Regions from separate parts of the Arthrobacter sp. PvP103 genome, predicted to be linked through region 2. Evidence: riboswitches for the same ligand, from Rfam matches in the RefSeq annotation. Region 2 holds a riboswitch; each other region holds the start of a gene.

Region 1 (4,505 bases), 1.8 Mb from region 2:
AGGCGCCGGTGCTGCTGCGCGTTCGCCAGTCCTGAACAGGTTCCTACTACCCCGGAGCGCGCCATGGAAACCGAATACGCAACAGTCGCCGGCCACGATGTCACCACCATCACCTGCGTCTGCGGAAACACCGTCAGCGACGAAGGGCTGATCCAGGCCAACTCCGAAGGCATGCCCGTCCACCTTGGCGAGGGCACTCCTGTCCCGGCCGGACTGGCCGAGTGGCCCGGGGATGAGGACCTCTACACGCTGTGCCCGGCATGCGGCCGCGTCTACCATGACACCGTCATCGAAGAGACCGGCACCGCGCCAGTCGCCTTCACTGTGGACGTTGCGGCCGCCCCGATAGCCGAAGCGATCCGCCTGCACTGGGAGCTGGACACCTGACGTTCGGCGCGGAAGGCCTTCGTAGCTTGGCGCTGATCAGGGGCGGGATGGTCAGATCTGTTTGAGCGCCTGCTCCAGGTCGCGGATGAGGTCGTCAACATCCTCGAGTCCGACCGACAGGCGGACCACGCCGTCGCTCAACCCGATGGCGGCCCGGCCATCCGGCCCCATGGCACGGTGCGTGGTGGTGGCCGGGTGGGTGATGAGCGTCTTGGCATCGCCGAGGTTGTTGGAGATGTCGATGATCCGCAGCGCGTCCAGCAGGGCAAAGGCTGCTTCCTTCGCCGTGCGGCCCGCCGACGGCAGAAGCTCCAGCGTGAGCACGGTACCGCCGGCCTTCATCTGCTTGGCCGCCAGCTCATACTGCGGGTGGGACTTCAGCAGCGGGTACTTGACCCAGCTGACCGCCGGCTGGCCTTCCAGCCACTCGGCCAGGCGAAGCGCGGAGGCCGAGGAATGGTTGACGCGCAGCGCCATGGTTTCCAGGCCCTTCGTCAGCACCCAGGCGTTGAAGGCGGAAAGCGCCGGCCCGGTGTGGCGCATCAGCTGCTTGACCGGGCCTTCGATGAACTCCTTGGTGCCCAGGATGGCGCCGCCAAGGACCCGCCCCTGGCCGTCAATGTGCTTGGTGCCGGAGTACACCACCACATCCGCGCCGAGCTCCCCGCAGCGCTGCAGCAGGGGGGTGGCAAAGACATTGTCGACGACGACGGTCGCCCCGGCAGCGTGGGCCAGTTCGCTGACCGCGGCGATGTCCACGATCTCCTGCATCGGGTTCGACGGCGACTCGAAGAAGACCGCCGTCGTCGGTTCCGCCAAAGCGGTCCGCCACTGTTCCAGGTCCGGGCCGTCCACGAACACCGTTTCGACGCCCCACCGGGGCAGGATCTCGTTCAAAATGACAAAGCAGGAGCCGAACAGCGACCGGGCGGCAACCACCCGGTCACCGGCAGCCAGCAGGGCACCCAGTGCCGTAAAGACGGCGGACATGCCGGACGCCGTCGCAAAGCACGCTTCGGTGCCCTCGAGCAGCCGGAGGCGTTCCTGGAAGGTGGCCACGGAGGGGTTGCCGTACCGGGAGTACACAAACCGTTCGTCCTCGCCGGTGAATGCCCGCTCGGCAGCTGCCGCGGATTCGTAGACGAACCCCGAGTTGAGGAAGATCGGCTCGGCGGTCTCCTGGAAATTGGTGCGGTCGAGTCCGCCGCGGACAGCCTGGGTGTCAGGGCTCCAGCCAGCGGCGTCGGGATTGAAGGTCACTTAGTTCTTTCCGAGATTGGTGGGCAGGCCGCGGTTCTTCCAGCCGTTGACGGTGCGTTCGCCGTAACGGTCCGGTTCGCCTTCGAAGCCTTCGAGGACGTTGTAGGCGGTGAACCCGGCCCGGGTGGCGGCAATGGCCGCGGCAACGGACCGGACACCGGAACGGCAGAGGAACACCAGTTCGACGCCGGAGTCCTCGGGGGCCTGCTGCTTCAGCTGGTCGACAAAATCCGGGTTGGGGATGCCGCCGGGGAAGGTCCACTGGATAAAGAGGGGATCGTTATCCGTGGCTTTGGTGTCCGGGATGCCGATGTGCGCCCACTCGCCCTCAGTGCGGACATCCACCAGGACGGCGCCCTGCTCCAGTTTGGCCCAGGCGTCCTGCGGGCTCAGGTCTCCGGCGTAGCTCATGCGTGGCCCTCGAAGCCTTCGCCCGGGAAATCGGCGTCGAACTCAAGTTCGTCCACTGCAGTTGCCACCGCCGCGTCGGAGCTGGCGACTGCCTCGGGCAGGATCACGGCCTGGGCAACGATCACGCTGGTGCCGTTGAAGGTTGCCGCCGGGCCTCCGTGCAGGACATAGCCGTCGGCCAGTGCTGCGGAAATGCGCTCGCAGAACGAGCGGTCGTCGGGGCCGGTGATGAGCCGGTAGGCCAGCCTTTCCTGCGGCAGTGCCAGGGCCGGTTGTTCCTGGCCGGCGGCGGCTGGTTCGGCTGCCGGGGCCAGCTGTGCGGGTGCGTCGGACACGACGGATCTCCTTCTCTCACGCTTGCAATTCGAATATCGATATGCCGAGTATTCACCTGAGGCACCCCGCCGTGGAAGGAGGGTTGCCGACCGGCCAGTCAGGGCTTGGCGCCGGTTCTCATTACTCCCCAAAAACGTAACACTTACGACGGCGGCCCGCACCGCCGTCGTCGTCATCTTCCGTAACGGGAACGCCCGCACCGCGGCCCCGCATCCGCCCCGGCGGTACCCCCGGCTGCAGTTACAAAAGACCCTGCCGGGGGGATAATGACGGGAGATGAACCGCTGTAACGCCGGATGAAATCAGGCAGCCGTGAATGAATCGAATCGGAATACAGGCAGTCCCATGCTGCACTTCGGTTGGTTTGTGGGTCACGGGTTCGGCGTCCAGGGGTGGGGTACGCCCGGGTATGGCATCGGGTACGACTGGAAAAAACCCGCCCTGTACCAGCACGCCGTGCGGGAATTCGAGCGGGCAGGGCTGGACCTTTTCATCATCGAGGACTCGCTCACCGTACCGGACACGTACGGCGGAAGCGCCAAGGTGTCGCTGGCGCAGGCGTCCTTTGCGCCGAAGCACGATCCGCTGGCACTGGTGCCCTACCTGCTCTCCGCCACGGAACACCTGGGCATTGTTCCCACGGTGAGTGCGTCCTTCTACCCGCCGTTCACCGCTGCCCGGCTCCTGGCCACGCTGCAGCATTTCTCCAGCGGCCAGCTGGGCTGGAACGTGGTGACCTCCGGCAGCGATCTTGCTGCGCAGAACTACGGGCTGGACCAGCAGATCGAGCATGACCTCCGCTATGAGAAGGCGGAGGAATTCGTGGACGTGGTGCGCAAGCTCTGGCGCAGCTGGGAGCCGGACGCCATCGTCGAGGATTCGGACGCCGGCATCTTTGCCGACCATACGAAGGTCCATCCGATCAACCACGACGGCCAATTCTTCAAGGTCCGGGGCCCGCTCAACACCGCGCCGCTGCCTGAGGAACCGGTGCTGGTGCAGGCTGGGGCGTCCCCGCGGGGCAAGGCTTTCGCGGGCGGCAACGCGGACGTCGCAATTGCCCTCGCCAGGGGCGCAGACGGCATGAGGGCCTACCGTGATTCGATCCGGGCCGAGGCGGCCGCGGCGGGGCGGGACCCCGACGACGTCAAGGTGCTGTTTGTCCTCAAACCCACCGTGGTGGGCTCCCGCGCCGAAGCGGACGAGCTCCGGGAGCAGCGCCGCCAGCTCACGCAGCGCGACATCGACAGCCAGCTGAACTCCATCTCCTACCTCTCCGTGATCGACTTCCAGCAGTTCGACCTCGACGCCCCGCTCCCCGAGCTCACCACGAACAGCAACCAGGGCACCCTGGATCATTTCGCCAAGGCGGGTCCTCCCGGGTCCACGCTGCGCCAGCTCCTGCAGGCCCGCAGCGGCGGCGCCGGGGACAGCATCATCGGCACGGCCGAGGAAATTGCCGACTACGTCGAAGAAACCGGCGTGCAGGTGGGCGGGGACGGCTTCCTGTTCTCGGGTTTCGTTGATCCGGCCACCGTTCATGGTGTGCTGGACCGGCTGGCCCCGGTGCTGCGACGCCGCGGGCTGCTCCGGACAAGCTATGGCGACGGCGGCTTCCGCCGGAACCTGCTGGACTTCTAGTGCCATGGGCGGCGGCAGCGGAGACTTCCTGATCGGCACGGCGCACCTGCGCGCCAGGGACGTCGCCGAGGCCGCGGCTGATCCCGCGGTTAAGTTCGTCCTGAGCGTGGACGCCCTGGAGCTGATCGGGCTCTCGCGTGAGGTGGTGCAGCAGGCCATCGACTCCGGCCACCGCGTCTACGGACTCAATACGCTGCTGGGATCCGGGCGGGACACCGCCGTGGAGAAGAAGTCGATCCTCGCCTACCAGGTGCAGGTGGTGCGGTACCACAACAGCGGGGTGGGCGTGTTTCTCGGCGCCGATGAGGTCCGGGCCGTGATCCTGGCGAGGCTTGTGGGCTTCAGCCGCGGCGGCTCCGGCGTCCGGCCGGAAACAGCCCGCTTCTACGTTGAAATGCTCAACCGCGGCGTGGTCCCCGCCATCCCGCGCGAAGGTTCCGTAGGCTCCGCAGACCTGACCCACCTCGCCG
Region 2 (4,505 bases):
TCCGTGACGCGCTCGGCCGAGCCGGCGATGGTGAGGCTGGACATCTTGACGTTGCTCGGGTAGGCGTTGGACGGGTGAAGCTCCGGGTCGCCTTCCCACTTGAGCATGTAGGGTACCTGCGGGTCTGCAATGAGGCCCAGGATACCGATCTGCTTCCAGACGAGTTCGCGGCCGTCCGGGAACTTGCGGTTGCCGTTGACAGCCGAGCGGCCGAGGCGTTCTTCGAACGGTGCCAGGTCGTCCACTTCGACGCACCAGCCCATCCAGCCGCCGCCAGCTGCGGAGCGTGCCCGGACAGCCTGCCCGAACGGAGCCTTGTCGGATGCCGGGTGGTCAAGGACCTCCACGACCTCCAAATACTTGTGCCCGGCGAGCGGGATAATCATGTTGCGGGTGCCAAATCGGGGGTGTACCCCGCCCTTAACGGCTTCGACGCCGAGGGCGGTTGCAATACGTTCGGTGGTGGCAGCCAAGCCATCTTGTTCACAGGCGTAAGAGACGTGATCCATGCGCATGCCCTCATCTTGGCACTTTGTGATGGAGCTCTCAGCTAAGGGTATGCTTACCGAGATGGGATGTCATGGCGGAGGGCCCTGAAGCCCACGAAAATCATGCGGCCGACGTCCTTCGTCACAAACCTGTTCAGACGGATTGCTCCGTTTCTACACTGGGTCAAGGTCATGAGCGCCAGCATCGAGCCCCGGCTTGCTGGCCGGCAACCCTCGTTCCGCGGTGGGGTGCCCCGGGTGAGGACCTGGCCTCCGGCAATCGCCGGTCGGCAAGCGCGGCACCAGAACCGGCCCGGCATACCGTGCGTCCGCCTGTGGTGCCTTTCTTTAGAAGGAGTCTTCAATGTCCAATGCCTGGTCTTTCGAAACCCGCCAGATCCACGCAGGGCAGGAGCCGGACAGCGCCACCGGCGCCAGGGCCCTCCCCATCTACCAGACGACGTCGTTCGTGTTCCCGAGCGCCGAGAGCGCTGCCAACCGCTTTGCGCTGGCCGAACTGGCGCCCATCTACACGCGCATCGGCAATCCCACCCAGGACGCAGTGGAGCAGCGCGTGGCCAGCCTTGAGGGCGGCCTGGCGGCGCTGCTGCTCAGTTCGGGGCAGGCGGCCGAAACATTCGCCATCCTCAATGTCGCCGAAGCCGGTGATCACGTGGTGGCCAGCCCCAGCCTCTATGGCGGCACCTACAACCTGCTGGCCCACACCCTGAAGAAGTTCGGCATCTCCGTGACCTTCGTCGAGGACCCGGACAACCTCCAGCAATGGAAGGACGCAGTCCGGCCAAACACCAAGCTTTTCTTTGCCGAAGTGGTGTCCAACCCGCGCCAGGATGTCCTGGACATCGAAGGCGTTTCCGGCGTTGCCCACGAGGCGGGTGTCCCGCTGATCGTGGACAATACACTGTCCACGCCCTACCTCATCCGGCCGCTGGAATGGGGTGCCGACATTGTGGTCCACTCGGCAACGAAGTACCTTGGCGGGCACGGCAGCGCCATTGCCGGCGTGATCGTGGACTCGGGCAACTTTGATTTCGGCAAGGACCCGGAGAAGTTTCCCGGCTTCAACACCCCGGACCCCACCTACAACGGGCTTGTCTACGCGCGGGACCTCGGCGCCGGGGGCGCCCTGGGCGCGAACCTTTCCTACATCCTGAAAGCCCGCGTCCAGCTCCTGCGGGACCTCGGCTCGGCCGTTTCTCCGTTCAACGCCTTCCTTATCGCCCAGGGCCTGGAAACGCTGAGCCTGCGCGTTGAGCGCCACGTGGCCAACGCGGTGAGCGTCGCCGAATGGCTGGAGGCACGGGCCGACGTCGAATCCGTGGCCTACGCGGGGCTGCCGTCCAGCCCCTGGTACGAGCGCGGCCGCAAGTACGGACCCAAGGGCACCGGAGCCATCGTGTCCTTCAACATCGCTGGCGGGGCCGAGGCCGGCAAGCGGTTCGTGGACGCGCTGGAACTGCACTCGCATGTCGCAAACATCGGTGACGTGCGCTCGCTGGTCATCCACCCGGCGTCGACCACGCACAGCCAGCTGACGGCGGAACAGCAGGCGGTGGCAGGGGTCACGCCGGGCCTGGTCCGCCTCTCGGTGGGGCTGGAACACATCGATGACATCATCGCCGACCTCGACGCCGGTTTCCGCGCCGCCAAGGGCGACTGACGCATGTGACTCCCGGCGTCTCGACGCCGGGAGTCATATTGCTGTCACATTCTTCGCCATTGCGGGGACGCATTTCGTAGACTCTTTAAAGGTCATGAGTGCCAGCGACAGCCCCGGCTTGCTGGCCGGCAACCCTCCTTTCGCGGCGGGGTGCCCCGGGTGAAGACCTGGCCTGCCGGCCAGTTGGCGGCAGGCAAGCGCGAAGAAGAGGTCCTCAGATGACGATTGCCGTCACCCGCAGCGGTGTACCCGAAACATCCAGCCACAGCCTGTCAGCCCGTGACGTGAAAACCACCGCGGGCAAAACCGCAGGCACTGTCCCCGACGGTACCGTCAGGTTCCAGGGCATCGGCGGGCTTGACCTTGAAGCCGGCGGGCATCTGCCGGACGTCACACTCGCCTACGAGACGTGGGGCACGCTGAACGCGGACCGTTCCAACGCCGTGCTGGTGCAGCATGCCCTGACCGGCAGCACGCACGTTACCAGGGGAGCCAGTGACGAAGAAGGCTGGTGGGAGCAGCTTGCCGGGCCCGGCGCCCCGGTTGATACGGACCAGTACTTCGTGGTCTCCATCAACATCCTGGGCGGTTGCTACGGCTCCACCGGGCCTTCCACTCCCGCGCCGGACGGCAGGCCGTGGGGCTCGCGCTTCCCCCTGGTGACCCTGCGCGACACCACTGCGGCCGAGGCCCGGTTGGCGGACGCCCTTGGCATCGACAGCTGGTACGCCGTCCTGGGCGGATCCCTGGGTGGAGCCCGCGCCTTGGAATGGGCCGTTAGCTTCCCTGACCGGGTCCGGCGCTGTGCCGTCATTTCCATCGGGGCCAGCAGTACTGCCGAGCAGATCGCCTTTGCCCAGGCGCAGACCCTCGCCATCCGCCAGGACGTCAACTTCAACGGCGGTGATTACTACGGCGGCGCGGAGCCTGAGGCCGGCCTGGCCCTGGCGCGCAGGATCGCGCACATCACGTACCGCTCCGCAGACGAGCTGGAGGCCCGGTTCGGCCGGAGCGCCCAGGGCGGCGAAGCCCCGCTTCAGGCAGTCTCGCTGGGGGACCGCGGCCGTTACCAGGTGGAGAGCTACCTCGACCATCAGGGCACCAAGCTGGTCCGCCGCTTCGATGCCAACAGTTACATCGCCATCACGGAAGCGCTCATGAGCCACGACGTCGGCCGGGGACGCGGCCCGCTCAAGGACGCGCTGGCCCAGGCCAAGGCTGAGTTCTTCATCGCCGCCGTTAACACCGACCGGCTGTATTTTCCTGCACAGTCCCGCGAACTGGCGGCGGCACTGCCGGGCGACGTCCCGGTGCACGTCATCGAGGCGCCCATCGGCCACGACGGTTTCCTGACTGAAATCGGGCAGCTTAGCGCGCAGCTGAGGCAGAACTTTTTCGCCTAGCCCCTTGGCTCAATGTGCATTTATGCAGAGCTGTTCTGCAGAAAATGGCGTTGAGCCTGCGGCAATGTGAGTCCATACTCTAGGGGACCGGCGCGTTGGTGGTGCACATCACACGCGACCGCTACCGAATGGTCCACATGGTGTCGACGGAGACGCCGAAGGAGTTCACAATGAGCATGCAAAACTCCGCCGCAAGGCGCGCAGATGAGACTGACGTCAAAGCCTCAGGGCTGAAGAAAGTGGTGACGGCCTCAATGGCCGGCACCGTTGTTGAGTGGTATGAGTTCTTCCTCTACGCCTCAGCGGCCACCCTGGTTTTCGGCAAGATGTTCTTCCCCAACTCCGGCACTGAGCTGGACGGGATCATCGCCGCTTTCGTCACCTATGCAGTGGGCTTCGTTGCCCGCCCGATCGGCGGCATCGTTTTCGGCCACTTCGGTGACAAATTCGGCCGGAAGCAGCTGCTCCAGCTGAGCATCGTCCTGGTGGGTGTTTCCACCTTCGCCATGGGCTGCCTCCCCACATTCGCGCAGATTGGCTACTGGGCGCCGGCGCTCCTGGTGTTCCTGCGCTTCGTGCAGGGCTTCGCCGTCGGTGGTGAATGGGGCGGCGCCGTGCTGCTCGTGGCTGAGCACAGCCCCAGCAAGTCACGCGGCTTCTGGGCCAGCTGGCCGCAGTCCGCCGTGCCCATGGGCAACCTCCTGGCCACCGGCGTGCTGTTCACCCTCTCCTCTACGCTGTCCTCCGCCGACTTCCTCGGCTGGGGCTGGCGCGTCGCCTTCTGGCTGTCCGCGGTGATCGTGATCGTGGGCTACTACATCCGGACCAAGGTCCAGGACGCCCCCATCTTCCTGGAGGCACGCAAGGAAGTTGTTGTTGAGAACAAGGGCTACGGCGTGGCCGAGGTCTTCCGCCGCTACCCGCGCGGTGTCT
Region 3 (4,505 bases), 3.2 Mb from region 2:
TGGCGGCGTCGTGCACAGCTACGCGGACCACCGCATGGCCACCGCGGGGGCCATCCTGGGCCTCGCCGTTCCCGGCGTGGAAGTGGAAGACATCGGCACCACGTCCAAGACCATGCCGGACTTTCCGCAACTTTGGGAATCCATGCTGGCACAACAGCCGGGCCGGCAGACGGAACAGGCCCGTGGGGCGTAGCACCGGTTCCTGGGACGAGTCCGATATCCGGATCCGCCCCAACAAGAAAGGCTCGCGTCCCCGGACCAAGGACCGGCCCAGCCATGACGACGCCGTGACCGGCCGGATCATCACGGTGGACCGCGGGCGCTATACGGCGGTGGTGGGCGAGGACAGCGGGAACGAGCGCACGGTGATTGCCGCGCGCGCCCGTGAACTGCGCCGTTCGCCCGTGGTCGCGGGGGACTTCGTGTCCCTGGTGGGAGATGTTTCGGGGGCACCGGACACGCTTGCGCGGCTCGTGAAGATCCAGGACCGCCGCACGCTGCTGCGGCGCAGCGCCGATGACACGGACCCCATCGAGCGGGCAGTGGTGGCGAACGCTGACCAGCTTGTGGTGGTGGTTGCCGCCGCCAATCCGGAACCGCGCACCGGCTTTATTGACCGCGCCCTGGTGGCGGCATACGACGCCGGGATTGAGCCGTTGCTGCTGGTCACCAAAGCGGACGTCAAGGATCCCACGGAGCTCCTGTCCAACTACCGGCACCTTGATTTCCCCGTGATCATCAGCCGGACAGCCGACGCCGCGGCCTCCGGAATCGATGCACGCTCCGATGACGGACTCTCGGCACGCCTGGACAGCGACGCTGTCTCGCAGCTGCGGGCGCACCTCAACGGCAAGGTCACCGTGATGCTCGGGCATTCCGGCGTAGGGAAGTCCACCATGGTCAATGCCCTGACGGGTGCTGAGCGGGCCACGGGAGGCGTCAACGCCGTCACCGGCCGGGGGCGGCACACGTCGTCGTCGGCGCTTGCCCTGCGGATCAGTGACGCGCCCGCCGGAAGCTGGATCATTGATACGCCCGGCATCCGCTCCTTCGGCCTTGCCCACGTGGATCCAGACCGGATCCTGCGCTCGTTCCCCGATCTGGAACCCGGCACGGATGCCTGCGAACGCGGCTGCAAGCACGATGCCTCCGCCGTCAACTGCGGTGTGGACGCCTGGGTGGCCCATGGACACGCGGGCCCGTCCGGTGCAGCGCGCCTGGCGTCCCTGCGTCGGTTGCTCGGCACAGACCCCCGGATGGAAGCACAGGACGCCAAGGAACTCGGCATCGTTTCGTGACATCCCGGCCGGCCGGCCACAGAGACGGTAGTTTGGAACCATGACCCAACCCGCTTCGAGCTACAACGATGACCTGCGCCTCGCCCATGTCCTGGCCGACTCTGTTGACTCCCAGACCATGAGCCGCTTCAAGGCGCTGGACCTTCAGATTGAAACCAAACCGGATCTGACGCCGGTAACGGATGCTGACAAGGCCGCTGAAGAATCCATCCGCGGCCAGCTCTCCCGTTCCCGTCCGCGAGATGCCGTCCTCGGTGAAGAGTTCGGCAGTTCCGGGCATGGTTCCCGCCGCTGGATCATCGACCCGATCGACGGCACCAAGAACTTCGTCCGCGGCGTGCCGGTGTGGGCTACCCTGATCGCCCTCGTGGATGAGGGCGAGCCGGTGGTGGGCCTGGTCAGCGCGCCCGCCCTGGGCAAGCGCTGGTGGGCCGCGAAGGGGGCGGGTGCCTACATGGGACGGTCGCTTGCGGCTGCCACCCGGCTGAAGGTTTCGAACGTCTCCAGGCTGTCTGACGCGTCCCTCTCCTATTCGAGCCTGGGCGGCTGGAAGGAACGCGGCAACCTGGACGAATTCCTGGGGCTCACTGAAGAGGTCTGGCGGACCCGCGCCTACGGTGACTTCTGGTCCTACTGCATGGTGGCCGAGGGATCGGTGGACATCGCCTGCGAGCCGGAGCTGAACCTGTATGACATGGCGGCGCTAGTGCCGATCGTCACCGAAGCCGGCGGACGCTTCACCTCACTTGAGGGAGTGGACGGCCCCTTCGGCGGCAACGCCCTGGCCACCAATTCAATCCTTCATTCAGAGGTCCTCAAGCGGCTGAACCCGGAACTGGACGACCTCCTCTAACGCGCGCCCCGCCCCCGGCGTCGGGCCCGGAGCCAAGAGGTTCCGTCGCGGGCGCATCCCGGCAGGCACATCAACAGGGTGCCGAATAAACGACGGCGGATGCCCTCCTTAGGGGGTGTCCGCCGTCGTTATATTCGGCGCCGGCCCCCTTCTTCCGCCGCGCGTAACAAAGAGCTTAACAATCGCCCTGACTTTCCCGCGGCGCGGTGAATGTCCTAATCTCGAAACAGGTCACGAGTGCCAGCGCTAAACCCCGGTTTGCTGGCCGGCAACCCTCCATTCGCGGTGGGGTGCCCCGGGTGACGACCAGGCCGGTCCGGAACGGACCCGGCAAGCGCGGATCCCCGGAGTGCGGGGTCCCTTTACAGTGAGGTCCCCATGACTACTGCCACTTTCCCCGCAAACACCGCAACCACGTCCACTGCAGGCCTTCTGGACCCGCGGTTCACCGTCGCCCAGCGCCCCCTCTCCGCCGTTACCGGCGCGGAGATCCAGGCTCCGCTGATCCAGGGCGGCCACGTCCGCTACGCGAACCTGGACTACGGCGCATCGGCCCCGGCGCTGTCCGTTGTCTCGGCCTACCTCAACGAGATCCTGCCGTACTACGCCAGCGTGCACCGCGGCGCGGGCTATGCCTCGCAGATCAGCACGTCGGTGTACGAAAATGCCCGGGACATCGTCCGCGGGTTCGTGGGCGGCAGGGCGGACGATTCCGTCATCTTCACCCGGAACACCACGGACTCACTGAACCTGCTGGCCGGATGCCTGCCGGTGGCCGACGGCCGCCACATCGGCGAAGTGCTGTACCTCGACATCGAACACCACGCCAACCTGCTCCCCTGGCAGGGCGTCCCGCACCGGAGTGTTGTGGCCGCCCCGACGCTTAGGGCCACCCTGGAGAACCTGCGTTCCGAGCTCCGGCACGGTGACATCAGCCTGCTGGCCGTTACGGGCGCCTCCAACGTCACCGGCGAAATCCTCCCCATCCGCGTGCTGGCCGCACTGGCTCACGAACACGGCGCAAGGATCGTTGTGGACGCGGCGCAGCTGGCCCCGCACCGCCGCATCGACATCGCCGCGGACGACGTCGACTACCTCGCCTTCTCAGGCCACAAGCTGTACGCGCCGTTTGGCAGCGGCGTCCTCGTGGGCCGGCCGGACTGGCTCGACGCCGGGACGCCCCACCTCGCAGGCGGCGGAGCCGTACGTGAGGCCCGGCTGGACTCCGTTAGCTGGACCACCGGGCCGGCACGTCATGAAGGCGGCTCACCGAACGTCCTCGGGGCCGCCACCCTGGCCCGGGCCACCCAGGTTATCGGCGCCCTGGACCAGGAACTGTGGCACGCCCATGAGACTGCCATCCGGTCCTTCCTCGTTGAGGGACTGCGGAAGATCGACGGCGTCACTGTCCACCAGATCTTCAGCGACACGGATGACACCATCGGGGTGGTCAACTTCTCCGTCGCCGGCTACGACGCCGGCCTCGTCGCGGCCTACCTGTCCGCCGAACACGGCGTGGGCCTCCGGGACGGCCGCTTCTGCGCCCACCCGCTGCTGAAGCGGCTGGGACTGCCGTCAGGCTCATTGCGGGCAAGCTTCGGCGTCGGCTCCCGCTTGGAGGATGCCCAGCGCCTGCTTGCCGGGATCGAGGAACTTCGCCGGACCGGCCTGGGCTGGGACTATGTCGTGGACTCGGGCCGCTGGGTGCCTGCCAACGACACCCGCAGCTACCCGGACTGGGCACCCAACACTCCAGGCACCGCCGGCGCTGCGCCCTGCACCGAAGACTGAGGGTGCGGCGTGTGCGGTAAATTCGAGGGGTAAGAATTCCAGCCTGCCCGAAGGAGACTGCACGTGGCACGGGGAGGCCCCAAACTACACCACCAGCGCCGCTACGAGCTCGGCCGGAGTTTCCAGGACGGCGGCGAACACTATGACCGGGTCCGTCCCGGCTATCCCGCCGATTCCGCGGACTGGCTGCTACGAAGCGTCGGCACGGTAGCGGGCGCGTCCAGCGCCGCTGACATCGGCGCCGGGACGGGAAAGTACACCGCTTTGCTGGTGCAGCGCGGCCTGGCTGTCACCGCAGTGGATCCGTCACCGGACATGCTCGCCCAACTCCGGCTGGCCCTTCCGGGGGTTCCTGCGACCGAGGGCACCGCGGAGGCCACCGGGCTCCCGGACTCCGCGTTCGACGTCGTCACCGTTGCCCAGGCATGGCACTGGTGCGATCCCCGCCTGGCCAGCACCGAGCTGTCCCGCATTCTCCGTCCGGGAGGCGTGCTGGGGCTGATCTGGAACCAGCTGGATACGTCGGTCCCGTGGGTCCACCGGCTTTCCCGGATCATGCATGC

The links. A riboswitch is a leader RNA that binds a small molecule or an ion and turns the genes downstream of it on or off. The one in region 2 is predicted to bind S-adenosylmethionine.
Region 1: it holds a riboswitch for S-adenosylmethionine, as region 2 does, so the genes downstream of both, JOE41_RS09655 (DUF1737 domain-containing protein) here and JOE41_RS17620 (homoserine O-acetyltransferase) in region 2, are expected to answer to the same signal.
Region 3: it holds a riboswitch for S-adenosylmethionine, as region 2 does, so the genes downstream of both, JOE41_RS03285 (aminotransferase class V-fold PLP-dependent enzyme) here and JOE41_RS17620 (homoserine O-acetyltransferase) in region 2, are expected to answer to the same signal.

What each region holds. Positions count from the first base shown of each region.
Region 1 covers NZ_JAFIBQ010000001.1:2,102,194-2,106,698, reverse strand. Annotated here, with positions in the region: gene JOE41_RS09675 (glutamate--cysteine ligase) at 1-35, shown strand, start outside; gene JOE41_RS09670 (hypothetical protein) at 64-387, shown strand; gene JOE41_RS09665 (O-succinylhomoserine sulfhydrylase) at 439-1,647, opposite strand; gene JOE41_RS09660 (rhodanese-like domain-containing protein) at 1,648-2,058, opposite strand; gene JOE41_RS09655 (DUF1737 domain-containing protein) at 2,055-2,324, opposite strand; SAM riboswitch class IV at 2,407-2,519, opposite strand; gene JOE41_RS09650 (NtaA/DmoA family FMN-dependent monooxygenase) at 2,740-4,035, shown strand; gene JOE41_RS09645 (aromatic amino acid ammonia-lyase) at 4,040-4,505, shown strand, end outside.
Region 2 covers NZ_JAFIBQ010000001.1:3,863,633-3,868,137, forward strand. Annotated here, with positions in the region: gene JOE41_RS17610 (VOC family protein) at 1-515, opposite strand, end outside; SAM riboswitch class IV at 677-791, shown strand; gene JOE41_RS17615 (bifunctional o-acetylhomoserine/o-acetylserine sulfhydrylase) at 853-2,169, shown strand; SAM riboswitch class IV at 2,260-2,375, shown strand; gene JOE41_RS17620 (homoserine O-acetyltransferase) at 2,388-3,572, shown strand; gene JOE41_RS17625 (MFS transporter) at 3,743-4,505, shown strand, end outside.
Region 3 covers NZ_JAFIBQ010000001.1:702,138-706,642, forward strand. Annotated here, with positions in the region: gene aroA (3-phosphoshikimate 1-carboxyvinyltransferase) at 1-193, shown strand, start outside; gene JOE41_RS03275 (ribosome small subunit-dependent GTPase A) at 183-1,298, shown strand; gene hisN (histidinol-phosphatase) at 1,339-2,151, shown strand; SAM riboswitch class IV at 2,381-2,494, shown strand; gene JOE41_RS03285 (aminotransferase class V-fold PLP-dependent enzyme) at 2,530-3,942, shown strand; gene JOE41_RS03290 (class I SAM-dependent methyltransferase) at 4,006-4,505, shown strand, end outside.